3 regions of the Bradyrhizobium genosp. P genome follow, and region 3 is predicted to be linked to each of the others. Evidence: predicted binding sites of a transcription regulator. Region 3 holds the regulator's gene; each other region holds the start of a gene.
The links. Region 3 encodes PhoB, which activates phosphate uptake and scavenging genes when phosphate is short. Its sites were predicted from a motif close to TGTCATNNANCTGTCAT; they were not measured.

Region 1 (9,747 bases), 2.8 Mb from region 3:
CCGACCGTGACTGCGATCTCGCCGGCCAGCGGTCCGATCGCGGGCGGTACAGCCGTGACCATCACGGGCACGAACCTGACCGGGGCGACGTCGGTCACGATCGGTGGCGTGGCCGCCACGGGCGTGACGGTCAATAGCGCGACCTCGATCACCGCGACCACGCCGGCCCATCCGGCAGGCACAGTCAACATCGTGGTGACGACACCCGGCGGCGCCGGCACGGGCACCGGGCTCTACACCTACTCTGCGGCGCCGACCGTAACTGCGATCTCGCCCAACAGCGGTACGACGGCCGGCGGCACCAGTGTCACCATCACCGGGACGAGCCTCACCGGGACGACGTCAGTCACCATCGGCGGCGTGGCTGCCACAGGCCTGACGGTCAATAGTGCGACCTCGATCACCGCGATCACGCCGGCCCATGCTGCGGGCACGGTCGATGTTGCGGTGACGACACCCGGCGGCGCCGCGACTGGGAGCAGCCTTTACACATATTCTTCAATCCCAACGGTGACATCGATCTCGCCCAATTCGGGGACGACGGTGGGGGGCGCCAGCGTCACTCTCAGCGGGGCAAATCTCACCGGTGCAACGTCGGTGACGTTCGGCGGCGTGGCGGCGACCGGTTTCACGGTCAACAGCGCGACCTCGATCACCGCGACGACGCCGGCCCATGCCGCGGGCGCAGTCGACATCAGCGTAACCGCTGCGGGCGGCACCGCGACGGGAAGTGGCCTTTACACCTACACCATGCCGGCCACCGCGACGGTCGTGGTCTCATCGAAGAATCCGAGCGAGGTCGGGCAGTCCGTGACCTTTACGGCGACCGTGAGCACCGGAAGTGGCACGCCGACCGGTGCCGTGACCTTCGACGACGGCGGCGTCTCGATCGGCACCGCGACATTGGCGGGCGGCACCGCCGCGCTGACGACTTCGGCGCTCAAGCTCGGCAATCACACCATCACCGCCGTCTATGCCGGCAATACCAGTTTCTCGGCCAGCGCATCGTCGCCATTGCTGCAGTCCGTCAGCACCCCCCAGGACAGCCTGAAGCTGCGTGCGTTGCAGATCATCGCAACCAAGACGGTTGCGCAGAATTCCGGGTCTGCGATTTCGGGCGCGATCGACACCGCGATCTCGGACGGGTTCGGCGACGGCGGTGACCTGGTGACGCCAAGTGATGGCGGCTTGCGCTTCAATTTCTCGGCCGATCCGGATCGGCCGCATGGGACGACGTCCGAGAGCCCGGTCACCGACCGCTGGAATGGGACGTATACAGGTTCCACTGCCAACAGCGGTTTGCCGGGCAGTGCCGACCGCTACGCGCAACCACAGTCGCCCCGCGGCAGATCACGCGTCGACGACGCCTTCGCCGCAATCGATCGCAACGCGATGCCTGCGAAGGCGGCGCCGCTGCGCTACACCGAGCCGAAGGAATGGTTGTTCTGGGCGGACGTCAGGGGGGCCGGCATCAATCGCTCGGGCTCGCCGACGGCGGCCTCGGTCCTGTACGGCAGCCAGATCAACGCGCTGATCGGTTTGACGCGCAGGATCACGCCCAACTTCCTGGTCGGTGCGGTCGGCGGTTACGAGACCTTCGACTACAAGTCCGACACCTTGTCCGGCCGTCTCAAGGGCGACGGCTGGACCGTCGGTTCCTACCTCGGCTGGAAGTTCGCGCCGGGATTGCGCTTCGATGCGGCGGCGGTCTATTCCGGAATTGGTTATGACGGCAGCGCTGGCACCGCCTCTGGCGACTTCAGTGGACATCGCTGGCTGGTGTCGGGCGGCCTGACCGGTGACACCAAAGTCCATGGCTTCGACATCGAACCTTCGGCCAGGGTCTACGCGCTCTGGGAAAATGAGAACGCCTACACCGACTCGCTCGGCACGCCGCAGGCGGAGCGCAGCTTCTTCACCGGCCGCGCCTCGGCCGGCCTCAAGGTCAGCTATCCGTGGCTCGCCAGCGCGACCGTGGCGCTCGCGCCTTATGCGGGCCTCTACGCGGATTATTATTTCACCGGCGATGATGCGGCCGCCGTGGCGCTCGCAGGGGCACCGCTACTTGCCTCTGTTCCGCTGCTCGAAGGCTGGTCGGCACGGGCAACCGGCGGCTTGGCCGCGCGCTTCGCCAATGGCGCCCAGGTCGCGATCGGTGCCGAACTCGGCGGCATCGGCGGCAACGTCCAGATATGGACCTTCCGCGCGCGCGGAAACGTTCCATTCTAGACTAGCCAACGTCCCATCTGGGGCACCTCTCGGACACGGCGCATTATCCCATTTGAGGCCGGCGCGGAAAACGGACATTGCCGGCGGCTCGCAACTAAACCAATTTATGGGTACACGGCCTAATTCCCGCGTATCGTAGCGGCGGCCGGAGTGGCGCAGGGCATGTTTCGAAACTCGATCAGGCAGAAGATCGTCGGCATTGCCGCGGGGCTGATCGTGCTTGCCGTGGTCACGTCGGTGCTGTCGATGGTCATGGCGGGCCAGGTCGGCCATCTGCTCGGCGAGCTGACCAACCGCTACATTCCCGCCTACGCCCATCTCGCCCGCATCAACGTCCGTTCCCTCGAGCGTTCGCTGGCCATGCGGCGGATGATGATGGCGAAGATGCAGGAGCCGGCGGAAGACGAAACCTACGCTGCCGCGCGCAAGACTTTCGACGAGATCGAACCCGTGATCAGCCAGGAGGCCGATGCCGCACGCAAGCTGATCGATGCAATCATCGAGGATCCCTCTACCCCCTCCGACAATGCCGCGCTCGGCCGCATCGACGACCGGATCGAAAATACGCTCAACGACCTGCTTGTCCGGCTGAACACGGAAAACAAGACGCTGCTCGGTGAACTCGACGCGAAGGATTTCACCTCTGCCAGGAAGACGATGCGTCGCGCGGAGGGCCTGCGCGACGACTTCAACGCCAGGATCGAAGGCATTCGAGCGGATATGCTCGCGCAGGTCGGCGCCAGCGCCAAGACGGTGATGAGTGCCCAGCAGCACGCCATCATCATCTCGGCCATCGTCACCACGATTGCCGCGGTGCTCGGCTTCGTGTTCGCGATGCTGGTCGGCAGCGGCATCACACGCCCGGTGATGCGGCTGCTGGAAGGCACCCGCGAGGTCGAGGCTGGCCGGCTCGACGGCGCCATCACGATCACGACGCAGGACGAGATCGGCCAGCTCTCGGCCGCCTTCAACCGCATGATCGAGACCTTGCGCCACAACCAGCGCATCCGCGAAACCTTCGGCCGCTACATCAACCCGCGTGTCGCGGAAGGGCTGCTCGACGAGCCCGCGATCGCCGCGACCGAGGGACAACGCCGTGTCATGACGGTGCTGTTCTGCGACATGAAGGGTTTTACCACCCTGAGCGAAGGCGTGACGCCGCGCGGCCTCGTCAAGATCATGAACCTCTATCTCTCGACGATGTCCGAGCCGATCCATGCGCATCGCGGCATCATCGACAAATATATCGGCGACGCCATCATGGCCTATTGGGGAGCCCCCTTTGTCGATGAATCCGAGCAGACCCATCTCGCGGCCCTTGCAGCGATAGACATGACCGGCCGCGTCGCCCAGCTGCGCAAGGAATTGCCCGAGCTGCTCGGCGTGCGCGCGATCCCGACCGACTGCGACATCCGGATCGGGATCGCCACCGGCGAGGTGCTGGTCGGCAGCATCGGCTCCGAATTCATGATGAGCTACACCGTGCTCGGCGACACCGTGAACCTCGCCTCACGACTGGAAGGCGCCAACAAGTTTTACGGCAGCCGCTGCCTGATCTCGGAAACGACCGCCGCATCCTGTGCGGCGACGATCGAGCTGCGCGAGATCGACCGGCTGGTCGTGGTCGGCCAGACCCAGCCGCAAACCGTGTTCGAGATCCTGGCCAAGATCGGCGAGCTGACGCCGGCACAGGCAGAGCTCCGGCAGCACTACGCCGACGGACTCGAGGCCTATCGCGAGCGCCGTTGGGACGACGCGGAGCGCGCATTTGGGGCAGCGCTGGACGCTGTGCCGGGCGACGGGCCGTCGATGGCATTCAAGGCGCGCGTCGAGGCGTTCAGACAGAATCCCCCCGCGGCGGATTGGGATGGCGCGTGGCATCTGGAGCATAAATAGCCGCCGTTTGCGTCCCGCTAGAGCCGTTTCCGTTCCGATCAAATCGGAACGGGGCTCTAGATTCTTGTTTTGACGCGTTTTCTTCACGCGAACCGGTATCCACTTCGCTTGAAAACGCTCTTAGAGCTGGGCCTCGATCGCCACCTTGTCGATGACCGACCACACCTGCACGATCTTTCCGCCGCGAAATTCGTAGAATACATTTTCCGCAAACGAGACCCGCCTGCCGTTGACGTCGAGGCCGAGGAATTCTCCCTTCGGCGAGCAGTCGAACGTCAGCCGGCTTGCGGCACGGGTCGTATCGCAAACCAGCAGATCGATGTTGAAACGAAGGTCCGGTATGTCGCGAAAGTCCTGCTCCAGCATGGCGCGATAACCTGAGAGCCCGAACGGCCGGCCGTTGTGGCGCACGTCGGCGTCGACAAACTGTCCGAGCTGCGCCCAGTCCTGCCGATTCAGGCAGGCGATGTAGTTTCGGTAGATGTCGGCGAGATCGGTCCCGTTCATGGTCCCTGCACCTGTGGTTCCGCGATTGTCGTCAAAGAGGGACGAGGTCAGCTCCCGCCCTCGCCCAACAATTTCCCGGACATCGACTCCGTTCCCGTCCACCCAATATCACCGTGCCGTCGCACATCGAGATTCTGACATGAAAGTTAGTTTCGCCTCCATTGCCGCAAAGATTTTTTCAGACCGCCGGGAATGTCTGCGGCGACGGGGAGTTGTTGCTTCTGACCCACGACGGCCCAATCCGAAATCGGGAGGTTTGCATGACCAAGTCACTGATGAAGCTTGCAACGCTTGCGGCGACCCTCGCGGCGCCGATCATCCTTTGCGCACCGCAAGCCACCCTGGCGGCTGGAGGGGGAGGTGGAGGCGCAGACTACAGTTCTCCGCCGCCGCCCCCTCCCCAGCAGAAGGACAGGAAGACCACGCAAAAGAAGAAGCCCGCCAAGCAGTCGACCCTCGAGGATCCGGCATTTCGCGCGGGCTACCGCACGGCCTATGCGACCATCTACGAACGCAACGACTATGCCGGCGCGATCGATCAATTGCATGCGCTCGGGCGTGACGATCATCCGAACGTCGCCAATCTGATCGGTTACTCCTATCGCAAGCTCGGCGACTACAAGCAGTCGCAGGTCTGGTACGAGCGCGCGCTGAAGGCCGATCCGAACCATGTGCTGACGTGGAACTATTACGGCCTGTGGCAGCTCGAACAGGGCAATCGCGATCAGGCGCAATACCATCTGAGCCGGATCGCTTCGATCTGCGGCACCGACTGCGACGAGTATCGCACGCTGGCGGCGGCGCTCGAAAAACCGCCAGGCACCGCGCTCGTGTACTGACCCGCGACCGGGCTGTCGCCGGGCGGTAGATTGCGCGATTGGCCTCGCTGCGTGCCATCCGTTATCGTGGCACGCTAACCTCGCGAGGCTACCATGGGCGAATCGATTGAAATCGGTGCGCTGCAGCTCAGATTCCTGCAGAGCAAGGAGACCACCGGCGGCAGCATCGATCTTTTCGAGATGACGTTGCAGCCGAATGCGCGGATGCCGATCCCGCATTATCACGAGAACTGGGACGAGACGATCTACGGCCTGTCCGGCGTCTCGACCTGGCAGGTCGACGGCCGGGACATCGATCTCGCCCCCGGCGAAACCGTGTTCATCAAACGCGGCATCGTCCACAGCTTCACCAACCGCTCGGATAGTCCGGCGACCTGCCTCTGCATGCTGAGCCCCGGCGCGCTCGGGCCGCAATATTTCAGGGAAATGGCTGCGCTGCTGGCCGGCGGCGCGCCTGATCCGGCGAAGATGAAGCAGACGATGCTTCGCTACGGCCTGGTGCCGGTGGCCCCTTGATCGTCTCCAGGACAGTACGGCCGAACACCTGAGCGTCTCACATTTCCGCTGGATCAGCCCGTCCAACAGCCCCGCCTGCACTGTCATCTGCTTGTCATGAATTGTGCGGACAGGTTCAGCCGGACCAGTTCGAGGACACGCATGGACTACTTCAAACGCTTCAACTTCCTGTTCGCCGCCCCGGTTTTCGAAGCCGACGACCTCGAAGGCATCCGCTTCAACCAGATCATCACCGAAATCGAGCGGTCCGGCTTCGAGGTGGTCCGCGCCCGCAAGCTGGAAGATGCCGAGATCGCGGTGCAGACCGACGCCGCGATCGGCTGCATGGTGGTCGACTGGGGCAAGAAGGGGCTTGAGGGCAAGACCGCGGCGCTGATCAATTTGATGCGCCGGCGAGGCCTGGACTTCCCGATCATCCTGCTGATACGTCGCAAGCGGTTCGAGGACCTTCCGGTCGAGGTGCTGGATTTCATCGACGGCTATGTGTTCCTTTCCGAGGAAACGCCGCCGTTTATCGCCAAGAACCTGATCTCCAGGCTCAAGCAATATGCCGAGAACCTGAAGACGCCGTTCTTCGGCGCCCTGGTCGACTATGCCGAGGAAGGCAACCAGCTCTGGACCTGCCCGGGGCACAATGGCGGGGTGTTCTACAGCCGCAGCCCGATCGGCCGGGTGTTCGTCGAGCACCTCGGCGAGGCCGTGTTCCGCGACGACCTCGACAATTCCGTGCTCGACCTCGGCGACCTCCTGACCCATGAGGGGCCGGCGCTGAAGGCGCAGAAGGAGGCAGCCAGAATCTTTGGCGCCGAGAAGACCTATTTTGTGCTCAACGGCACCTCGACCTCCAACAAGGTCGCGCTCGGCTCGCTCGTCACCGACGGCGACCTCGTGTTGTTCGACCGCAACAACCACAAGGCCGCCCATCACGGCGCGCTCATGATCGGCGGCGGCATTCCGGTCTATGTCCCGACAGTACGCAACGCCTGGGGCCTGATCGGCCCGATGCGCTGGGACCTGCTCGACGAAAGCGCGCTTCGCGACGCCATCCGCAAGCACCCACTGGTCAAGGACGAGAACGCCTGGAAGAAAGAGCGTCCGTTCCGCGTCGCCGTGGTCGAGGAGTGCACGTATGACGGCACCATCCACAGCGCTGAGATGATCCTCAAGCGGATCGGCCATCTCTGCGACTACATCCTGTTCGACGAGGCCTGGGCCGGCTTCATGAAATTCCACCCGATCTATACCGGCCGCTTCGCGATGGGGCTGTCCGATCTCGGCCCCGAGGCGCCCGGCATCATCGCGACGCAATCGACCCACAAGCAGCTCGCGAGCTTCTCGCAGGCCTCGCAGATCCACATCCGCGACCGCCACATCAAGGGTCAGAAGCGTCGCGTCGAGCACCGCCGCTTCAACGAAAGCTTCATGCAGCACGCCTCGACCTCGCCGTTCTATCCGCTGTTCGCCTCGCTCGACGTCGGCGCGCAGATGATGAAGGGACGATCCGGCGAAGTGCTGTGGGACGACACGATCCGGCTCGGCATCGAGCTGCGCAAGAAGATCCGCGCCGTCAAGCGCGAGTTCGAGGAAAAGGAGACGCGCGCCGAGCGGCGCTGGTTCTTCGAGCCGTTCGTGCCTGATAGGGTGATGATCCCGGACGTCGCGCGCGAGGGCGGCGTACACAACGTCGCCTGGGAGACGATCTCGACCGACCAGCTCGCGACCAACCCGTCCTACTGGCAGCTCAATCCCGGCGAGACCTGGCACGGCTTCCCGGAAACTGTGGCGGGTTTCGCCATGACCGACCCGAACAAGCTGACGCTGCTAACGCCGGGCTTCGATCACGCCACCGGCGCCTATGCCGACCACGGCATCCCCGCACCCGTGGTGGCGCAATATCTGCGCGAGAACCGCATCGTCGCCGAGAAGAACGACCTCAACTCCCTGCTATTCCTGCTGACGCCCGGCGTCGAGGCCAGCAAGGCCGGCACGCTGATCTCGGGGCTGGTCGCCTTCAAGAAGCTGCATGACGACAACGCCCTGCTCGAGGACGCCATCCCCGAATTCTATCGGCGGCGGCCGGGCCGCTATGCCGGCGTGCGGCTGCGCGACCTCTGCGGCGACATGCACCGTTTTTTCCGCGACGCCGGCGTCAGCACGTTGCAGGCCAAGCAGTTCCTGCCCGAGCACCTGCCCGAGATCGTGATGTCGCCGCGCGAGGCGTCGCGCTATCTGATCCGCAACGATGTCGACTATCTGCCGATCGACGAGGTTTTCGGCCGCGTCGCGGCGACACCGTTCGTGGTCTACCCGCCCGGCATCGCCACCATCGTGCCCGGCGAGCGTCTGTCGGAGCAGAGCCGCCCGATGATCGATTATCTCAAGATGTTCGAGGCGAGCTTCAACGCATTCCCCGGCTTCGAGGTCGAGATCCAGGGCGTCTACAAGGAAATCGATGCGTCCGGCCGCGTCCGCTTCTATACTTACGTCGTATCGGAATAAGCGGACGGACTGCACGCAATGGAGAATGACCACAAGATCACTGTGCGCGCCTCGCGCGACAGCGACGTCGACGCGATGCTGTCGATCTATCGCCGCCATATCCGGCATGGCGTCGAGGACAGCGTCGACGATAGCGGTACGCCGGAGCCCGACGATCTGCGCGACCGTCGCAAGAACCTGCGCAACACCCGCCTGCCGCATCTGGTCGCGGTCTGCGATGGCGAGGTGGTCGGCTACGCCTATGTCGTGCTGTTCCGCAAGCGCCCCGCCTACCGTTATACAGTGAAACATTCGATCTACGTGCATCATCAATATGTCGGCCAGCGCGTCGGCGGAAAGCTGCTGCAGGAATTGATCAACACCTGCGCCGCGGCGGGCTTCCGCCAGATGATCGGCTATATCGACTCCGACAACGCCGCCTCGCTGACGCTGCACGAGCGGTTCGGCTTCGCCCGCGTCGGCCATTTGCCCAGCGTCGCCTACCGCTACGGCCACTGGTCCGACAGCGTCATGATGCAGCGCTCGCTCGCCGCGGGGAGCACCGAGCCGCCCCCGCCCGCGCCGCTGTCGAGAAGGTGATGGGGCAAGCGAAACACCCACCCGCCGTCGTCCCGGCGAAGGCCGGGACCTATAACCACCGAATTGAGTTGTGAGAGAAGCCGACGCCGCTTGTGCCATTTCCGCGGACTGCGGCGTATGGGTCCCGGCCTTCGCCGGGACGACGGCGAGTTTGTTGCGCGACTAGAGCGGTTCATGGCTAGGATGAATCGGGAGGGATTCCCCTGAGGGGCGGTTTGTGATTCAAGATGCTGGCTGGGCTGGGGGCCAGCATCTGATGGGCCGACCTCTTTCCAATGACCTGCGAGAGCGCGTGGTGGCAGCGGTGGCAACTGGCGAGAGCTGCCGTATAGTGGCGGCACGGTTTGGTGTTGCAGTGTCCTCTGTAGTGAAGTGGTCGCAGCGCTACCGGGCGACCGGCTCAGTGGCGCCGGGCAAAATGGGCGGGCACCGGAAGCCGGTGCTGGAACCGCACCGCGCGTTCATCAAAGAGCGGATTCGCCAGACACCGCATCTGACGCTGCACAAGTTGAAGGACGAACTCGCTGCGCGCGGGGTCAAGGTCTCTCACAATGCGGTCTGGACATTCCTGCGGCGCGAAGGGCTGCGATTCAAAAAAAACGCTGTTCGCCCTCGAGCAAGCCCGCGCTGACGTTGCGCGTCGGAGGCGACGCTGGCGGTCATGGCAGGCCAGCCTGGATCC
Region 2 (9,747 bases), 4.9 Mb from region 3:
CCCGCCCATCGGATGCGCACGTCGGAAAGCCCGCCGCCTACGTTGACCAACTGCTGATCGGCGGCAAGGGCGGCGTTCATCACATCTGGGCGTGCGACCACTACAAGACCACGCTCAACGCGATGGAATTCAAGCAGGTCTATAAGAAGCGGACGGACATCGTGAAGGATGCGATGAACGCCGTCGCCTATGGGGATCGACCCGCAATGGTGAAAGCCATTGTCGATGCCATCAAGAAAGGCGGCCTGTTCGCGGTGGACGTGGACATCGTGCCGACCAAGATCGGTCAAGCATGTCACGTCATCCTGCCAGCAGCTACGTCGGGAGAGATGAACCTGACATCAATGAACGGCGAACGGCGCATGCGGCTGACGGAGCGCTATATGGACCCTCCCGGCAACGCCATGCCGGACTGCCTGATCGCGGCGCGCATCGCCAACAACATGGAACGGGTATTCCGCGAAATGGGAAAGGCTGATATCGCCGACAAGTTCAAGGGCTTCGATTGGAAGACCGAAGAAGACGCCTTCATGGACGGCTATCACGGTCATGAAAAGGGTGGCGAGTTCGTCACCTATGAACGCCTGAAGGCTATGGGAACAAATGGCTTCCAGGAACCCGCAAGCAGCTACGCCGACGGCAAGATTGTCGGGACGAAGCGTCTCTTTGCCGACGGCAAGTTCAACAAGCCGGACGGGAAAGCCGTCTTTGCCGAAACGAAATGGCGCGGCCTTCAGGCGGCGGGCAAGCAGGCCGAGAAGGACAAGTTCGCGTTCCTAATCAACAACGGACGCGCCAACATGGTCTGGCAGAGTGCGTATCTCGACGTCGACAACGAACTCGTCATGGACCGGTGGCCCTACCCGTTCATTGAAATGAATCCGCAGGACATGTCGGATCTGAAGCTCAAGAACGGCGATCTGGTCGAAATCTACAACGACAACGGTTCAACCCAGGCCATGGCTTACCCGACGCCGTCGGCGAAGCGCAAGCAGGCTTTCATGCTGTTCGCGTTCCCGACCGGCGTGCAGGGCAATGTCGTTTCAAAAGGGGTGAACGAGTTGATTATCCCCAACTACAAGCAGACCTGGGGTAACATCCGCAAAATCTCGGATGCACCGGAAGGGGTCCGTCACTTGACGTTCAAGTCGAAGGAATACTCGACCTGACGCCCCCCGGGGAGCGCATACGCGCTCCCCGGCCCTCTTGATCGGCGGAATCTTTCAATGAATGTTCGACCGGATCTCGCGACGGCGCGCGCCTTCGACGACTGCCTCGCCCACGCTACACTTATGTCTCCAACCGTCGCGCGCGGCGTCGTGCTCGACGGCGTCGGCGAAATAGCCGGCACTGAAACGACACTTCTAACCGGACTGCTCGGGAGGGTCGCGGCGACGGACATCCTTTCCGAGGTCGCGCTACCCCGCTTCGACAACTCCGCTGTCGACGGCTTCGCTCTGCACGCAGATGATCTCCGCCGGCCATCGCCGCTAACCCTCAAGATCGTCGGGAAGACCGCTGCGGGACATACGATGGCTGGCACCCTCCGGCCGGGCAACACGGTCAGGATACTGACCGGCGCCCGGGTCCCGGATGGCGCTGCGGCCATCGTGCTGGAAGAGCGCAGCACACGACATTTGGCCGGTGTGACCTTCCACTTCCTGCCTGATTACGGTGCAAACATCCGCGGGCGTGGCGAGGACGTGTCGACCGGTACGATCGTCGTGGCGAAGGGAACAGTCTTCGACGGAAGGCACATTGCCATTCTTGCTGCGTCCGGCAACGCTCGGGCCTGTACAAAGCGCAAGCTCCGGGTTGGAGTTCTCTCAACCGGAGATGAATTGATCGAAGCCGGCAACGAAGTCGGCCCCAACTCGATCGTCGACACCAACGGACCAATGCTTCGCTCGCTTCTCACGTCCGAGGCCATCGCCGTTTCTGACCTCGGCATCGTACCGGATGAGCGGGAGGCCGTCGCCAGAACGATGCTCGACGCCGCGTCCCACCTGGACCTATTGATTACCTCCGGGGGTGTGGCCGGCAGCGACGCCGATCATGTCGCCGGAGCTATCATCGATGCCGGAGGGCGATGTGAAACCCTAAAGCTTGCGCTACGCCCTGGAAAACCAATCGGCAGAGGCTCCGTGGGTAGGATGCAGGTGCTTGCCCTCCCCGGCAACCCGGTTGCTGCACTGGTCAACTTCCTACTCTTCGGACGCCCCCTCATCCGGAGAATGTTGGGGGCTACTGAAGTTTCGACAATGCAATATTCCGCGCGAACTGCGGAGAGCTTTGTTCATAAGGTCGGGCGCACCGAATTTGTACTGGCGAAAGTGGATGGTTTTGGTCCCGATGGGATCGTTCGCATCGGAAAGCTTGGTCGTGGCGGCTCTGCTCGACTGTTACCACTGGTAAACGCCGACGGCTTTGCCGAAATCGGTGCCGAACTAGGAAACGTCGCCGAGAACAGTCTGGTGAACTATCACCCTTTTTCGATGCCTCTCGCACTTTAGACAACCTGGAAGTGTCAATCCTCGATAGCGCGGGTTGAAGTTCGGCTATGCAGCCTGTGGCGCCGACAAGGTTGCCTCCGTCGCGCCCTCCATCCGGCCAATGGAGGCGAGCTCCCGCTTGAGACTGGCGAGATCCAGCTTTTCGACCGGAAGGTTCACGAGCGCCGTCAACCGGGCGGTTAGCCGCCGATAAGTGGCAAGAAAGGCGGCGCGCTGAACGTCTTTGGTGCCCTTTACGACTGCGGGGTCCGGAATTCCCCAGTGCGCCTGCAAAGGGTGCCCCGGCCAAAACGGGCATTCCTCGCCCGCTGCGGCGTCGCAGACGGTGACGACGAAATCCATTACGGTCGCGCGCTTACCTGCGAACTCATTCCAGCTTTTCGAACGCAGGTGCCCCGTTTCGTAGCCAAGACTGTCAAGAAGCTCGACGGCTAGGCGATGCGGTCGCTCCTGCGGACGGCTCCCCGCCGAGTAGGCACGGAAGCGGCCGGCCCCCTCACGGTTCAGAATCGACTCTGCGATGATGGAGCGAGCCGAATTGCCCGAACACAGCACCAGCACGTTGTAGCCCTTGGAACTCTCCGCCGCGGGACGTCGTTGCGGGAATGCTTCGTCGTCGCCCGAGGACTGCATCTCGCCGAGCATGACGTCGAACAGGCTTCCGATCTTACCGGACTTCGCCGCGTAGATAATCGACCGGCCTTCGCGCCGGCTTGTGAGAAGACCCGCCCGCTCAAGTTGGGAAAGGTGCGTCGACATCGTGTTGTGGGGCACGGCGAGGAGGCGGGCCACATCGCCGGCCGGCAGGCCATAGGGAAGATAGCGCGCTAACAGCCTGAACGCCTCAAGCCGCGTCGGCTGAGCCAGGCTGGCGAACATCTCCACGGCGTCGTCGGTCGTAAACAGATCTGGCTTCATATCGATGGGTCGCTTTCCCGGGGAATAACGCATCCGTCGAAGATAGTGGACGCGTTGAATCCTGCAACAGACATAAAGGAGCGGCATGCCACGGGCTGTCTCCACCCGGGCTCGGATTACGCAGGCCCAATATACCGTATCGCCAATAAAGAAGCCGCTGGACGCAGCCAACGTCAGGGGCTTAATCGCTCACTGACGAAGAGCGTCGCGGCGAAACCGCGCAAGTGCCCTCTCACCCGTGCGAGTGACGCGAAGTCGATCCGGCCGGGCATGCTGGCATTTCTGCATTAAGCCCCGAAATCGCTCTTCCAGTATCTTTCAATCTTCTCGATCAAGGAGACCGGCAGTGGCACGTAATTGAGCGCGCCCGCGTCAGCCTGCCCGTTCTCCAGGGACCATCTGAAGAAGTCGAGCGCGATCTTCGCGCGGCCGTGGTCCTTCGGTTGTTTCGGCATCAGGACAAACGACGTCGCCGTGATCGGATACGCGTTTTCGCCGGGAGCGTCGGTCATGATCCGATAGAAGTCCTGGGTGTTTTCCCACGCGGCGCTCGCTGCGGCGGCCTGGAAGGTCTCGGCTCCCGGCTGGACGAAGCGTCCCGCATGATTCTGAACCAAGCCATAAGCTAGTTTGTTCTTGATCGCGTAGGCATATTCTACGTAGCTGACGGAGTTCTTGGCCAGGACCACGTATGCGGCGACGCCTTCGTTGCCCTTGCCGCCCACTCCCGTGGGCCATTCGACCGCCACTCCCTCCCCCACTTTTTCCTTCCACTCGGGACTGACCTTGGAAAGGTAGTTCGCGAAGTTGAAGGTGGTGCCCGAACCGTCGGTGCGATGAACGACGGTGATCGGCGCATCCGGCAGCGCGAGATCGGGATTCAGCCTCTTGAGGGCGGGATCATCCCAATTCTTGATCTTGCCCAGGAAAATATCCGCGAGGACACTTCCGGTGAACCGCAGCCGACCAGGGCCAATCCCCTCGATGTTCACCACCGGTACGACACCGCCGATGACCAGCGGGAATTGACCGAGGCCGGCTTTAACCAGTTGATCCGGCCGCAGCGGCATATCGGAGGCGCCGAAATCGACCGCACCTGCCTTCACCTGCTGCAATCCAGCTCCGGAACCGTTCGATTGGTAATTGACCTTATCGCCCGTCTTGGCCTGGTACTCCGTCGCCCACTTCGAAAGTATCGGAAAAACGAACGTTGACCCGGAGCCATTGGTCTCGCCCGCGTGCAGCGGCGAGGTCATCGCCATGACCAGCCCCACCATCGCGGGAACCCAAATTCGCTTGCCCATTGGCCGTCTCCGCCGTATATGTCTGTATGTCTCGACATATAGGATCAGATTGACGCGAACGTGACAAGAGCTTTGTGGAACGCTGATCTGGGACCGCCGCGACACGGGCAGAAGAGGAAGCCCGAGAATTGTGGTCACCTGCCGATGGAGAAGACGGAAAATGGCCGACACGTTCGCTCCCGATGTCGTGACACCAGCGTTCAACGTGCTCTTTCTCTGCACGCAAAATTCCGCTCGCTCGATCATGGCGGAAGCCATCCTCGAGCAGATCGGGAAGGGAAAATTCCACGCATACTCCGCGGGCTCCGAACCGGCTCGGGCGCCACTTCCGGAGGTTCTGGATCGTCTTCGCAAACTAGGACACGATGTGGGCCGTCTCCGCTGCAAGTCCCTGGACGAATTCACGCGCCCGCAGGCGCCCAGAATGGATTTCATCATTGCGCTCTGTGACACGCCGCAGGGACAGTTCTGTCCCGACGTCGACAGCCGTTTCGTTACGGGTGCATGGCCGCTTCCCGATCCCGCCAAGTTCACGGGCTCGGCGCCGGAAAAAACCACTCTGCTCAACGAACTCTACGCGATGATCCGTCGGCGAATCGAGATCTTCACCAGCCTTCCGTTTGCCTCGCTCGACAGGATGGCCCTCAAAGCCCGTCTCGACGAGATCGGCGGTAGCAACCGCCTCTCCCCCTAGAAGGAACAACAATGAAAGTCGGAATCAACGGCATGGGCCGTATCGGGCGGCTGGCCCTCCGCGCAGCATTCGGTGGCATGCACCGGCCCGAAGGCGATCCCCGCAGGTCCAATCGACTTGATGTCATCCACGTCAATGAACTCAAGGGCGGTATTGACGCGACGGCGCACCTCATCGAGTTCGACAGCATCCATGGCCGATGGCACGAAAAGATCGGCGTGAATGACGGCACCATGATTGGAATCGGCTCTCACCAGATCGGTTTCAGCGAAGCGGCCGACCCGTCCGAGGTGCCTTGGGGGGATCTGGGCTGCGATGTGGTCCTCGAATGTACCGGCAAATTCGTCAAGTCGGACCGGCTGCAGTCTTACTTCGATCGCGGCGTCAAACGCGTCATCGTCGCAGCACCAGTCAAAGACGAGGGTGCGCTGAACATCGTCGTCGGCGTCAACGACAAGCTCTACGATCCGGAGCGCCACAAACTCTTGACCGCGGCGTCCTGCACCACGAACTGTCTTGCGCCAGTGGTCAAGGTGATCCATGAAGCCATCGGAATCCGCCACGGCCTGATTACGACGATCCACAATCCCACCAACACCAACGTCGTCGTTGACGCGCCGCACAAAGACCTCCGGCGGGCTCGCTCGGCGATGCTGTCCATGCAGCCCACGACGACCGGAAGTGCGACTGCGATCTCGCTCATCTATCCGGAACTGAAGGGCAAGCTGAACGGTCATGCCGTCCGCGTGCCCGTACTCAACGCCAGCCTTACCGACTGTGTCTTCGAAGTCGCGCGGGAGACGACCGCGCCCGAAGTCAACAAGCTGTTCGAGGGCGCGGAGAAGACCATGCTCGCGGGAATCCTGGGGATCGAACATCGGCCCCTGGTCTCGGTCGATTACGCGAACGATACGCGTAGTTCGATCGTCGACGCACAAAGCACGATGGTGACCGACGGCACGCTGCTTAAAGTCTACGCGTGGTACGACAACGAGGTCGGTTATGCGTGCCGAATGGTCGATCTCGCCAACATCGTCTGGAGGGCGGGCCTATGACATCGACAGCCAGAAACTATTTGATCGTAACGGCCTCTTACTGGGGCTTCACGCTCGTCGACGGCGCGCTGCGGATGCTCGTCCTCTTCCACTTCTTCCGGCTTGGATACACCCCCTTCACGCTGGCCTTCCTCTTTCTGCTGTACGAGGCGGCCGGGGTCGCCGCAAACCTCGCGGGCGGCTATTTCGCGTCGCGCTTCGGGATTCCGCGCATGCTCGCGATCGGACAGATACTCCAGATCGGCGGCCTGTTGATGCTGTCGGCGCTCGATCCGAGATGGGGTGTCGTGGCGTCCGTGACATGGGTCGTGATCGCTCAGGGCATCGCGGGAGTAGCCAAGGACCTGACGAAGACCGCCTCGAAGTCGGCGATCAAGGCAACGTCCGCCGACGGAAACAGTCAGTTGTTCCGCTGGGTCGCCTGGTTCACGGGTTCGAAGAACGCGATGAAGGGAGTGGGATTTTTCGTCGGCGGCCTGCTGCTACAGCTCGTCGGATTCAGATACGCCCTCTGGCTGATGGCCGCGCTGCTCGGCATCGTATTCGTCGCGGGGCTGGTGCTGCTTCCACGAAATCTCGGAAAGGCGAAATCCTCCAAGACCATTCGGGAGCTCTTCGCTAAGACCCGCAGCATCAATCTCCTCGCCGCTGCGCGGGTTTTCATGTTCGGCGCGCGCGACGTCTGGTTCGTAGTAGGACTACCCGTGTTTCTCTACGGCCGTGGCTGGCACTTCATGGAGGTCGCGGGCTTTCTCGCGGCGTGGACCATCGCCTACGGCGGCATTCAGGCGATAGCGCCCACGATGGTCCGCCGAAGCACCGACGGGCTAAGCCGGGAGATCCCGGCCGCTCATCTTTGGGCTGCCATTCTCGCGGCGGTGCCCATTGTGCTCGCGATAGCGATGCAACTTTTCTCGGTGTCTCGTCCGGATCTGATGTTGATGGTGGGGCTTGCGCTGTTCGGTCTGCCGTTCGCCGTCAACTCGTCCCTCCATTCCTACCTGATCCTTGCTTATGCCGGATCAGAAAAAGCGGCCGAAGACGTCGGCTTCTATTACGCTGCGAACGCCGCGGGGCGCCTCCTTGGGATCACGCTTTCCGGCGTTCTATATCAGCTTGCAGGCATCGAGGGTTGCCTCGCGGGCTCGGCGGCGATGCTTCTCCTCTGTTGGGCCATCACCTATGCCCTGCCCCTCACCGCGGGCTCAACTGCTCCGGCCGAGAACGTACCGGCGGTGGATGCGTCGAGATCACACGCCTAAACGAGCAAGGAATGGATCAATGCTTTGGACGACCACCAGCCTTTGCATCCAGATCGTTGCTGGATTCGCCGGTGCTCACATCGCGGCCGCGGTCGTCCACGACCACGCCTTCGGATTTTGGGGACACACGATCGTCGGCTTAGTTGCCGGCGTCGTGGGAGGGTACTTCCTGCAGACATACGCGGTCACGGTGGTAACGGGAAGCGGGAGCCTCAACGAGGTCAGGCCTGCGGATGTCTACGTCCTGCAAGCCGTGACTGGCGCGGCGTTGGGCGGCATTTGCATGATGGCCGTCGGTATGGTCTATGCGCGCCGGTGAATCCCTTCGTCGCGGCGTCGCCTCTTTCGGAAGGATCGGTTCTGCGGCGACTTAGCAAGCCAAATCATGCTGTCCAGCAAGGGAAGTGCTGATGCCTGCCCTCTTTTGCGATATTGTTCTTACCAGCAACGGCGATTGGGCTTTTGCATCGGGTATGTCTCATGTCTTTTGATCTAAGCCGAAGGCTTGCAGCCGAATTTCTCGGGACGCTGCTGCTCGTTGCAACCGTCGTCGGCTCCGGCATCATGGCCGAGAGTCTGACAAAGGACGTCGCCCTGGCCCTATTGGGTAACACGCTGCCGACCGGAGCGATACTCGTCGTGCTGATCACGTTGTTCGGCCCGATATCGGGTGCGCACTTCAATCCGGCCGTCTCTGCCGTATTCGCGCTGCGCGGCGAGCTGCCGGTGCGGGAAGCGGCACTTTACGCAGGAGTGCAGGTCGTCGGTGGAATTGCCGGTACGCTGGTCGCGCACGGCATGTTTGCGTTGCCGTTGATCGACATGTCGCTGAAGGCACGCACCGGCGGCGCCCAGTGGTTCTCCGAAGGGGTCGCAACGTTCGGTCTTCTCGTCACGATCCTCGCTGGCGTGCGATTTGCGAAGCCATCCGTTCCGTGGCTGGTCGGCCTGTATATCACCGCGGCATACTGGTTCACCGCATCGACGTCGTTCGCCAATCCCGCGGTGGCGATCGCGCGTTCGCTGACGAACACGTTCTCCGGAATCCGGCCGGCCGACCTGCCGGGCTTCATCTTCGCCCAGTTCGTTGGAGCTATCTTGGGTCTCTTCGTGACCTCTTGGCTGCTGCGTCCGGATCCCGCCGCTTTCCCGATCTCAGAGGAGGCAAAGCTTTGAGCGTTACGATCTACCACAATCCCGACTGCGGCACCTCGCGCAACACGCTTGCCATGATCCGGCAGAGCGGCGAGGAGCCGACCGTCATCGAATACCTGAAGACACCACCGACCCGTGAACGCCTGAAAGAACTGATCGCCGCAATGCGAATTCCGGTGCGTGCGCTTTTGCGCAAGAAAGGCACACCCTACGCGGAATTGGGCCTCGGCGATTCGACTTTGACCGACGACGCCCTCCTCGATGCGATGATGGCGCATCCGATCCTGATCAACCGTCCGATCGTCGTGTCGCCGAAGGGCGTGCGGCTTTGCCGGCCGTCGGAGACGGTGTTGGACCTGTTGCCGGCCCGCATCGGCCGCTTCGTCAAAGAAGACGGCGAAGTGGTCGATGGTTGAAGAGGCCCTCCCAAACGTTGATCCGGCTGCTTTTTCCGCGCCGAACTCTTCCCTATTGAGGGCGGCGCCGTCGCTATACAAGCCTCGCATCCTGTTGCTGTACGGATCGCTGCGCCAGCGCTCCTTCAGCCGCTTTATGACGCAAGAAGCGGCGCGGCTTCTGGAAGCCTTCGGCGAGTTCGATGATTCCGGCCGCATGAAGCCGTCTCCCTACTACGACCGCGTCGTCGACGTCATGGAAGAATTGATGAAGTTCACGTTGCTGACGCGCGATGTCTCAGCCTATCTGACGGACCGTTACAGTGAGCGCAAAGAGGATGCCGAAAAGCTGTCCGAACGTTTGCGCCTGTCGCAGGCCGATTAGGGTTGCGCCCTTGGTTTGTCGCACCCGCCGCCACCATTCCTATTCGAGGGTGCTGCCCATCGGCAG
Region 3 (9,747 bases):
TGGTATGGGCTGCACCACCTGGGAAGTGGTCCGCAGCGTCGTGATCCCCTACACGCGGGTCGGCGTGATCGGCGGCGTCATGCTGGCGCTTGGCCGCGCGCTCGGCGAGACCATGGCGGTGACCTTCATTATCGGCAACTCGTTCCGCATCTCGTCCTCGATCTTCGCGCCGGGCACTACTATCTCGGCGGCGATCGCCTCCGAATTCGCCGAGAGCGACGGGCTGCACCAGTCCGCCCTGATCCTGCTCGGCCTGCTGCTGTTCGTGCTGACCTTCTTCGTGCTCGCCGGAGCGCGGCTGATGCTGATGCGGCTTGAAAAGAAGGCGGGGAAGTGACGCCATGAACCCGATCTACAAATCCCGCCGCCGCACCGACGTCATCATCCGGCTGCTGTGTGTCGGTGCCGCGGCGTTCGGCGTCACCTGGCTGGCGCTGATCCTGGCGACGCTGCTCTACAACGGCCTTGCCGGGCTGAGCGTGCAGCTCTTCACCCAGAACACGCCGCCGCCCGGCTCGAACGAAGGCGGCCTTCTCAACGCGATCGTCGGCTCGGTCATCATGACCGTGATCGGGGTCGGCGTCGGCGCGCCGCTCGGCCTGTTCGCCGGCACCTATCTCGCCGAATACGGCAGGCATGACCGGCTCACCTCGGTGATCCGGTTCATCAACGACATCCTGCTCAGCGCGCCCTCGATCATCATCGGCCTGTTCATCTATGGTGCCGTCGTGGTGCCGATGCGCGGCTTCTCGGCGATCGCGGGCTGTCTGGCGCTCGCGGTCATCGTGATCCCGGTCGTGCTGCGCACCACCGAGGACATGCTGCTGCTGGTGCCCAATCCGCTGCGCGAAGCGGCCTCCGCGCTTGGCCTGCCACGCTCGCTGGTGATCAAGCGGATCGCTTATCGCGCCGCCCGGTCGGGTTTGATCACCGGCGTGCTGCTGGCGACCGCCCGCGTCGCCGGCGAGACCGCGCCGCTGTTGTTCACCGCGCTGTCGAACCAGTTCTTCAGCCTGGATCTGACCAAGACGATGGCCAACCTGCCGGTGACCATCAACAACTTCGTGCAGAGCCCCTATGCCTACTGGAAAGAGTTGGCCTGGAGCGGCGCTTTGCTCATCACCTTCACCGTGCTCGCCCTCAACATCGGCGCGCGCATCCTTGGTGCCGAAAGGGCCGCAAAATGACCGAGCTCTCCGTTTCGACGACTACCCCGAGCCACGTTGCTCCGCATGCGCCGCTGCCGGATGCGCCCCCGAAGGTTACGGTACGCAACCTCAACTTCTATTACGGCGAGCACCATGCGCTGAAGAACATCAACCTGACGCTCGGCACCAACCGCGTCACCGCGTTCATCGGCCCGTCCGGCTGCGGCAAGTCGACTTTGCTGCGCATCTTCAACCGGATGTATGATCTCTATCCGGGCCAGCGCGCCGTCGGCCAGCTGATGCTGGACCAGACCAACATCCTCGATCCCAAGCTCGACCTCAATCTGTTGCGCGCGCGGGTCGGCATGGTGTTCCAGAAGCCGACGCCGTTCCCGATGACGATCTACGAGAACATCGCCTTCGGCATCCGCCTCTACGAGAAGATCTCGAAGTCCGAAATGGACGACCGCGTCGAGAAGGCGCTGCGCGGTGGCGCGCTGTGGAACGAGGTCAAGGACAAGCTGAACGCGTCGGGGCTCTCGCTCTCCGGCGGCCAGCAGCAGCGGCTGTGCATCGCGCGGACGGTTGCGGTGCGGCCCGAGGTGATCCTGTTCGACGAGCCGTGCTCGGCGCTCGATCCGATTTCGACCGCCAAGGTCGAGGAGCTGATCCAGGAGCTGTCCGAGGACTACACCATCGCGATCGTCACCCACAACATGCAGCAGGCGGCCCGCGTCTCCGACAAGACCGCCTTCATGTATCTCGGCGAACTGATCGAGTTCGACGACACCAACAAGATTTTCACCTCGCCCAGCGATCGACGCACGCAGGACTACATCACCGGCCGGTTCGGCTGAGGAGATAGACGATGGCTTCTGAACATACCGCCAAGGCATTCGACAGCGACCTGCAGGAACTGACACGCCTGGTCGCCGAGATGGGTGGCTTGGTCGAGCGCATGATCACCGAGTCGGTCGATGCGCTGATCCGCCGCGACGTAGCGCTCGGCAAGCGCGTCGTCGCTGCCGACATCGAGATCGACAGCTTGCAGCGCGTCATCGAGGAGCGCGCGGTTCTGACCATCGCACGCCGCCAGCCGATGGCGATCGATCTGCGCGAGATCGTCGGCGCGATGCGGGTGGCCACCGACCTCGAGCGGATCGGCGACCTCGCCAAGAACATGGGCAAGCGCGTCGCGGCGCTGGAGAGCGATTTCCAGCCGCTCAAGCTGATCCGCGGCCTCGAGCACATGACCGACCTCGTGCTGTCGCAGGTCAAGTCGGTGCTCGACGCCTATGCCGCCCACGATCTGCCGGCGGCGATGAACGTCTGGAAGGGCGACGAGGAGGTCGACGCGATCTGCACCTCGCTGTTCCGCGAACTGCTCACCTACATGATGGAAGATCCGCGCAACATCTCGTTCTGCATCCATCTGATGTTCTGCGCCAAGAACATCGAGCGGATCGGCGACCACGCCACGAATATCGCCGAAACCGTGTTCTACATGATCGAGGGCCAGCAGATCATGGACAAGCGTCCAAAGGGTGACATGACCAATTTCGCTACCACGGTTCCGGGCACCTAATCACCATCTGGCGAAGTGGGCACCGGCTTTCCGGCAAGAACGTGCTCATCAAGGAGATGATCGTTTCGGTTCGCGTCAGGACAACGGATCAGGACAGAGAGAACACAAACCGATGAGCGCACGCATTCTGGTGGTCGAAGACGAAGAAGCGCTGACGACGTTGTTGCGCTACAACCTCGACGCGGAAGGCTACGATGTCGAGACGGTCGGACGCGGCGATGACGCCGATACCCGGCTGAAGGAGCGCATTCCCGATCTTGTGGTGCTTGACTGGATGCTGCCGGGCCTCTCCGGCATCGAGCTGTGCCGCCGCCTGCGCGCGCGTCCCGAGACCAAGCAGCTCCCTATCATCATGCTGACCGCGCGCGGAGAAGAAAGTGAACGGGTGCGCGGCCTCGCCACCGGCGCCGACGACTACATCGTCAAGCCGTTCTCGGTGCCGGAACTGCTGGCGCGGGTGAAAGGCCTGTTGCGCCGGGCGAGCCCGGAGCGGCTTGCGACCGTGCTGACCTATGGTGACATCGAGCTCGACCGCGAGAAGCGCCGCGTGGCGCGCTCGGGCCGTCCGATCGATCTCGGCCCGACCGAGTATCGGCTGCTCGAGTTCTTCCTCGAGCATCCCGGCCGCGTGTTCAGCCGCGAGCAATTGCTCGACAGCGTCTGGGGCCGCGACATCTATATCGACGAACGCACCGTCGACGTGCATATCGGCCGCCTGCGCAAGCTGCTCAATCCCGGCCGCGAGCAGGATCCGATCCGCACCGTGCGCGGTGCCGGCTACGCACTCGACGATCGTTTTGCAAAGGCCGAGCCGCAGCCGTAAGGCTGCGCGAACAGCAACACACCGTCGTCTGGGCCTAGTGAGGCAGCCACCGGCGGCAGGGTTCCCTCCCCCCTTGCGGGGGAGGGTTAGGGAGAGGGGTGCCGCTTGCTCCGCTGCCGATTGATCGCGAACCGTGACAGCGAGTGTCTCGCCGGTTCGATTGATCAAGCTTCGCTACATGTCTTGCATTGGAGTTCGGGGCCTACCCCTCTCCCCAACCCTGCCCCGCAAGGGGGCGAGGGAGCCTGACCCGCGTGCTCACCTCACATCGTCGAACGTGAGACCCCGCGAGATGGCGCTGACGAAAATCGCAGCACTTCGAATTCTGCCTTACCGCGTCGGCTTTGCTGCCGGCCGCCGGCGATCGTTGGCGGGCTGGTAGGCGATGCGCGAATGATGCGCGCAATAGGGCAGGCCGCCGAGCGCCTTGCCGCCGCAGAAGAAGAAATCCGGGCTTGAGGGATCGCCGACCGGCCAGTGACAGGTCGCCTCGTTCAGCTCGAGCAGCGACAGCCGCTGGCTCATCGGAACGACGTTGTCGTAGGCGATCGGATCCGGCTCCATCTCGACCTCGAAGGCGTGGGCCAGCGCAGTATTGCCGCGCGACACTGGCCGCGCCACCCGCATCATATGCTGCGCGGGGCGTGCCTTGCGCTGTCGCGGCGCGGCGGTGGAGGGGGCCTTGGCGCGGCCCGACAGGCCGAGCCGGTGCACTTTGCCGATCACGGCGTTCCGCGTCACATTGCCAAGTTCCGCCGCGATCTGGCTGGCCGACAGGCCGGATTCCCAGAGCTTCTTCAGCTGCTCGACGCGATCGTCGGACCAGGTCAATACAGTCATCGCATTTTTCCCTTCGCCTAGCACCGGCCAGTCCTTGGAGCGGTGCTGCGAGCCAAAGCTCGAAAAACTCCTGCGGTCAGAATCCCTTAGCCCTCGCCGAGCGCGCCTATGCGCCCGAACGTCTACGCAGAACCAAGTCTACTTAAGGGGTCCAGTACTGCCGCACGAGATGTCGTACCCGACAGCCCAAACGCTACAATATGGCGTGACTCCGGCGCAAGAGTCCGCGGTAGCGCGTCCACATGTTCCCACACTTATGCATTGCAATGAGTCTTTTCCACCGCACCGGAATGCCCCGGATTGCGTTCGTTTCGCATTGCCGGCAGGCCGCTTCGTGACGATTGACAGTTACTGCCTGCAGCATAGAATGCCTCCACGTGCCGCCCGAAAAGGCGGCACGTTTTGTTTTCCGAAGCCGGCTGTTGCTGCGCTGGCGTCAAGGCGCGCGGCAATCGTCGGCCTCAAACCCGTCAGTGATGGCCATGACAAACCCCGCCGCGTCGCATCTGCTTCCCGTCTTCGCCAGGGCCGATCTCGCCTTCGAGCGCGGTGAGGGCGCCTGGCTGATATCAACCAACGGCGAGCGCTATCTCGACTTCACCTCGGGTGTCGCGGTGAACGCGCTCGGGCACGCGCATCCGCATCTGGTCCAGGCGTTGCAGGAGCAGGCGACGAAGCTCTGGCACATGTCGAACCTGTTCAAGAGCCCGGATGGCGAGGTGCTCGCCGCGCGGCTCTGCGAGCAGAGCTTCGCCGACTTCGTGTTCTTCTGTAATTCGGGCGCGGAGGCGATGGAGGGCGTGATCAAGCTGGTCCGCCACTATCACTTCTCCAAGGGACATCCCGAGCGCTACCGCATCATCACCTTTGAAGGCGCCTTCCATGGCCGCACGCTGGCGACGCTCGCTGCCACCGGCACGGCCAAATATCTCGAAGGCTTTGGCCCGCCGATGGACGGCTTCGACCAGGTGCCGCATGGCGACATCGAAGCCGTGAAGAAGGCGATCGGACCGGACACGGCCGGCATCCTGATCGAGCCGGTGCAGGGCGAGGGCGGCGTGCGCTCCGCGCCGCATGCCTTCTTCAAGGCGTTGCGCCAGCTCTGCGACGAGCACGGCCTGCTGCTCGCATTCGACGAGGTGCAGACCGGCATGGGCCGCACCGGCGATCTGTTTGCCTACAAGCGCGTCGGCGTCACGCCCGACGTCATGTCGCTCGCCAAGGCGCTCGGCGGCGGCTTCCCGATCGGCGCGGTGCTGGCGAGCGCGAAGGCTGCGGCCGGCATGGCGCCCGGCTCCCACGGCTCGACCTTCGGCGGCAATCCGCTGGCGGTGGCGGCGGCCAATGCCGTGCTCGACGTCATGCTCAAACCCGGCTTCTTCGATCACGTGCAAAGGATGTCGCTGCTGCTCAAGCAGAAGCTCGCCTCCGTCGTCGACCGCTATCCCAGCGTGCTCTCGGACGTGCGCGGCGAGGGCCTCCTGATCGGCGTCAAGGCCGTGGTGCCCTCGGGCGAGCTCGTCGCCGCGCTGCGCGACCAGAAACTGCTGACCGTCGGCGCCGGCGACAATGTCGTGCGGTTCCTGGCGCCGCTGATCGTCACCGAGGCCGAGCTCGACCAGGCGGTCGGAAGCCTCGAGCGCGCCTGCGCTGCGCTACAGGCGGCCCAGCCGAGCAAGGCGGCCGGGTGATGAGCAAGTCGGTCCGCCACTTCCTCGATATCAACGAACTGCCGCTTGCCGAGCTGCGCAACATGCTCTCGGCCGGCGCCGCCATGAAGGCGGAGCGCAAGGCGCACGAAAAGGCCAAGCAGCCGCTCGAAGGCAAGACGCTGGCGATGATCTTCGAGCGCCCGTCGACCCGCACCCGGGTGTCGTTCGACGTCGGCATGCGCCAGCTCGGCGGTGAATCGATCATGCTGACCGGCACCGAGATGCAGCTCGGCCGCGGTGAAACCATCGCCGACACCGCGCGCGTGCTGTCGCGCTATGTCGACGCGATCATGATCCGCATCCTCAACCACGATGCACTGCTCGAACTCGCCGCGCACGCCACCGTTCCCGTCATCAACGGGCTGACGCGCCGTTCGCATCCCTGTCAGGTGATGGCCGATCTGATGACCTTCGAGGAAAATCGCGGCTCGATCGAGGGCAAGACGGTGGCCTGGACCGGCGACGACAACAACGTGCTGGCCTCCTGGGCCCACGCCGCCGAGCGCTTCAAGTTCAACCTCAATATTGCAACGCCCCCGGAGCTTGCGCCGAAGAAGCCGATGCGCGACTGGATCAGGGCGACCGGCGCGCCGATCGTGCTCGGCAGCGATCCGGAGGCCGCGGTGCGCGGCGCCGACTGCGTCGTCACCGACACCTGGGTGTCGATGGGCGACAAGGAAGGCGAACACCGCCACAACGTGCTCAAGCCCTATCAGGTCAATGCCAAGCTGATGTCGCTGGCCAAGCCCGACGCCCTGTTCATGCACTGCCTGCCGGCGCATCGCGGCGAGGAGGTCACCGACGAGGTGATCGACGGCCCGCAATCCGTCGTGTTCGACGAGGCGGAAAATCGCCTGCATGCGCAGAAAGGCATTCTGGCCTGGTGTTTTGACGCGGTGGCGTAGCACTAACTCAGTATTGTCGTCCCTGCCCAGGGCGCAATTGCGCACGGGAGCAGGGACCCATACGCCGCGACCTCGGAAAAAGGCACAAGGGGAGACGCCTTGTGTCACAACAAAATTCTGTGGTTATGGGTCCCTGCTCCGGAGCGCAATTGCGCCCTGGGCAGGGACGACAGACGTTTTCGCGTATGATGAACCCCTTCATTTCATGGTTCGAGACCCCAGATAGAGCGCCATGGTTTCACAATCCTCTGACATCAAAATCACGGCTGAGGCGCCGGTCCGCGCGCCGTCGGCGGTTCCCGTGGACGACGCGGTGCTGGCCTTCGAGGTCGGCGCGCTCGATTTGCGCGGACGGCTGACCCGGCTCGGCCCCGCGCTCGACGAGATCCTGCACAAGCACGATTATCCGCCGCCGGTCGGCAAGCTGCTCGGCGAAGCCATCGTGCTGACGACGCTGCTCGGCTCGTCCGTGAAGTTCGAGGGACGCTTCATCCTGCAGACCCGGACCGACGGTCCGGTCTCACTGCTGATCGTCGATTTCCAGGCCCCCGACCGGCTGCGCGCCTATGCGCGCTACGACGCGGCGCAGCTCAAGCCCGGCCAGACTTCGGGCGAGTTGCTCGGCAAGGGCCATCTTGCCATGACCATCGACCAGGGCGCGGAGATGAGCCGCTACCAGGGACTGGTCGCGCTCGACGGCGGCAGCCTGGAAGAAGCCGCGCATGAATATTTCCTGCGCTCCGAACAGATCCCGACACGGGTGCGCCTTGCGGTCGGTGAGGAGATGCGCAGCGGCGAGGGCGGCAAGCAGCACTGGCGCGCCGGCGGCATCCTGCTGCAATTTCTGCCCAAGGCGCCGGAGCGCGCCAAGCAGGCCGATCTGCATCCCGGCGACGCACCGGAAGGCACGGTCGCGCACAGCGTGCCGGAGGACGATGCCTGGGTCGAGGGACAGTCGCTGATCTCGACCGTCGAGGATGTCGAACTGATCGATCCCGATCTCTCCGGCGAGCGGCTGTTGTACCGCCTGTTTCACGAGCGCGGCGTCCGCGTCTTCACCCCGCAGCCACTGCGCGCGCAATGCTCCTGCTCGCGCGACGCAGTCTCCGCGATGCTGAAGAGCTTTGCGCCGCAGGACCGCGCCGACATGGTCAAGGACGGCAAGGTCGTCGTCACCTGCGAGTTCTGCTCGTCGGTCTACGAGTTCACGCCGGACGAAGCGGGCGTGGAGTAGCAACGCTGGCCATCGTAGCCCGGATTGCGCTGCGCTTCATCCGGGCTACGCAGCAGTCAGTTCAACACCCGCTTCCCGTCCGGGCTCGGGCTGTCCAGCGAAAACGTCGGTATGTCGATCTCGAAGCGTTCGCCGCTCGCGCTGACCATCTGGTAGCTGCCGGTCATGAAGCCGGAGGCGGTCGGCAGCGGCACGCCCGAGGTGTATTCGAAGCGCTCGCCGGGTGCGAGCACCGGCTGCTTGCCGATCACACCTTCGCCGCGGATGTCCCGCCTGTGGCCGGTGGCGTCGGTAATGATCCAGTGCCGGGTCCGCAACTGGACCGTTTCCGAGCCTGCATTGGTGATCACGATGGTGTAGGACCAGAAATATTCGCGCTTCTCGATCGACGATTGCTCCGGCATGAAGTTCGGCTCGACGGTAACTTCGATGTGGCGGGTCACGGCGCGGTACATGCGGCTCATCCGAGGGTCTTCGAGCGGCCATCATATCGAATTGATCTGTCGGAACCAATCGATTGGCGAGGCGGTGAAACCCATACGGGCCGATTTCATCGCGGTTTCAACATAGTTCCGTTCTAAAGCGCGACCGCGTGCCGCCGCTTTCAGCGCTTTGTCCCCAAGTCGCGGGCCGATATTATGTTTTCCGGGCCGTGCGAGACTGCCGCGGCCACACGGTGTTTGATGAGCTCGATTGCCGATCCCATAGCCGGTTCGCCGGCGGCCGATGCCAAGGCTGATACCAAGCCGGCGAAGGCCAAAGCGGCGGTGTCCGCGATTACGCTGCCGGCGGCCGGCGAGCGTGAGCTGCGGCTCGACCTGTTCCGGGGGCTCGCGCTGTGGCTGATCTTCATCGATCATTTGCCGGCAAACCTGCTGACCTGGCTCACGCTGCGCAACTACGGCTTCTCCGACGCCACCGAGATCTTCATCTTCATCTCCGGCTACACCGCGGCCTTCGTCTACGGCCGCGCCATGTTGGAATCGGGCTTCGTGATCGCGACTGCGCGCATCCTGCGCCGGGTCTGGCAGATCTATGTCGCGCATGTCTTCCTGTTCACGATCTTCCTCGCCGAGATCTCCTACGTCGCGACTTCGTTCGAGAACCCGCTCTACTCTGAAGAGATGGGGATCATGGATTTCCTCAAGCAGCCCGACGTGACCATCGTCCAGGCGCTGCTGCTGCGCTTCCGCCCCGTCAACATGGACGTGCTGCCGCTCTACATCGTGCTGATGCTGTTCCTGCCGCTGATCCTGTGGCTGATGAAATGGAAGCCCGATGTCACGCTGGGGCTGGCGGTCGTGCTCTACGCGCTGACCTGGCAGTTCGATCTTTACCTCTCGGCCTATCCGAACGGTTTTTGGGCGTTCAACCCGTTCGCCTGGCAGCTGCTGTTCGTGTTCGGCGCCTGGTGTGCGCTCGGCGGCGCACGGCGGATGTCGCGCATCCTGGCGTCGCCGATCACGATGTGGATCTGCATCGTCTATCTGGTGGCGGCGT

Region 1: ACP2YO_RS18300 (Orn/Lys/Arg decarboxylase N-terminal domain-containing protein) is a predicted target of PhoB. The motif match lies at 6,069-6,085, and genes of this name have one in related genera.
Region 2: pstS (phosphate ABC transporter substrate-binding protein PstS) is a predicted target of PhoB. The motif match lies at 4,785-4,801, and genes of this name have one in related genera.

What each region holds. Positions count from the first base shown of each region.
Region 1 covers NZ_CP188195.1:3,764,110-3,773,856, reverse strand. The annotation lists gene ACP2YO_RS18325 (IPT/TIG domain-containing protein) at 1-2,229, shown strand, start outside; gene ACP2YO_RS18320 (adenylate/guanylate cyclase domain-containing protein) at 2,392-4,125, shown strand; gene ACP2YO_RS18315 (ester cyclase) at 4,246-4,632, opposite strand; gene ACP2YO_RS18310 (tetratricopeptide repeat protein) at 4,893-5,471, shown strand; gene ACP2YO_RS18305 (cupin domain-containing protein) at 5,565-5,987, shown strand; gene ACP2YO_RS18300 (Orn/Lys/Arg decarboxylase N-terminal domain-containing protein) at 6,129-8,486, shown strand; gene ACP2YO_RS18295 (N-acetyltransferase family protein) at 8,505-9,065, shown strand; one part of gene ACP2YO_RS18290 (IS630 family transposase) at 9,322-9,657, shown strand; one part of gene ACP2YO_RS18290 (IS630 family transposase) at 9,659-9,747, shown strand, end outside.
Region 2 covers NZ_CP188195.1:5,904,431-5,914,177, forward strand. The annotation lists gene ACP2YO_RS28650 (arsenate reductase (azurin) large subunit) at 1-1,169, shown strand, start outside; gene glp (gephyrin-like molybdotransferase Glp) at 1,227-2,513, shown strand; gene ACP2YO_RS28660 (metalloregulator ArsR/SmtB family transcription factor) at 2,559-3,431, opposite strand; gene pstS (phosphate ABC transporter substrate-binding protein PstS) at 3,719-4,735, opposite strand; gene ACP2YO_RS28670 (arsenate reductase ArsC) at 4,896-5,429, shown strand; gene ACP2YO_RS28675 (ArsJ-associated glyceraldehyde-3-phosphate dehydrogenase) at 5,441-6,484, shown strand; gene arsJ (organoarsenical effux MFS transporter ArsJ) at 6,481-7,746, shown strand; gene ACP2YO_RS28685 (hypothetical protein) at 7,766-8,065, shown strand; gene ACP2YO_RS28690 (aquaporin) at 8,227-8,922, shown strand; gene arsC (arsenate reductase (glutaredoxin)) at 8,919-9,317, shown strand; gene ACP2YO_RS28700 (hypothetical protein) at 9,310-9,681, shown strand.
Region 3 covers NZ_CP188195.1:964,503-974,249, forward strand. The annotation lists gene pstC (phosphate ABC transporter permease subunit PstC) at 1-337, shown strand, start outside; gene pstA (phosphate ABC transporter permease PstA) at 342-1,187, shown strand; gene pstB (phosphate ABC transporter ATP-binding protein PstB) at 1,184-2,005, shown strand; gene phoU (phosphate signaling complex protein PhoU) at 2,017-2,733, shown strand; gene phoB (phosphate regulon transcriptional regulator PhoB) at 2,846-3,556, shown strand; gene ACP2YO_RS04715 (GcrA family cell cycle regulator) at 3,887-4,396, opposite strand; gene ACP2YO_RS04720 (aspartate aminotransferase family protein) at 4,879-6,087, shown strand; gene argF (ornithine carbamoyltransferase) at 6,087-7,013, shown strand; gene ACP2YO_RS04730 (Hsp33 family molecular chaperone) at 7,246-8,247, shown strand; gene apaG (Co2+/Mg2+ efflux protein ApaG) at 8,304-8,702, opposite strand; gene ACP2YO_RS04740 (OpgC domain-containing protein) at 8,931-9,747, shown strand, end outside.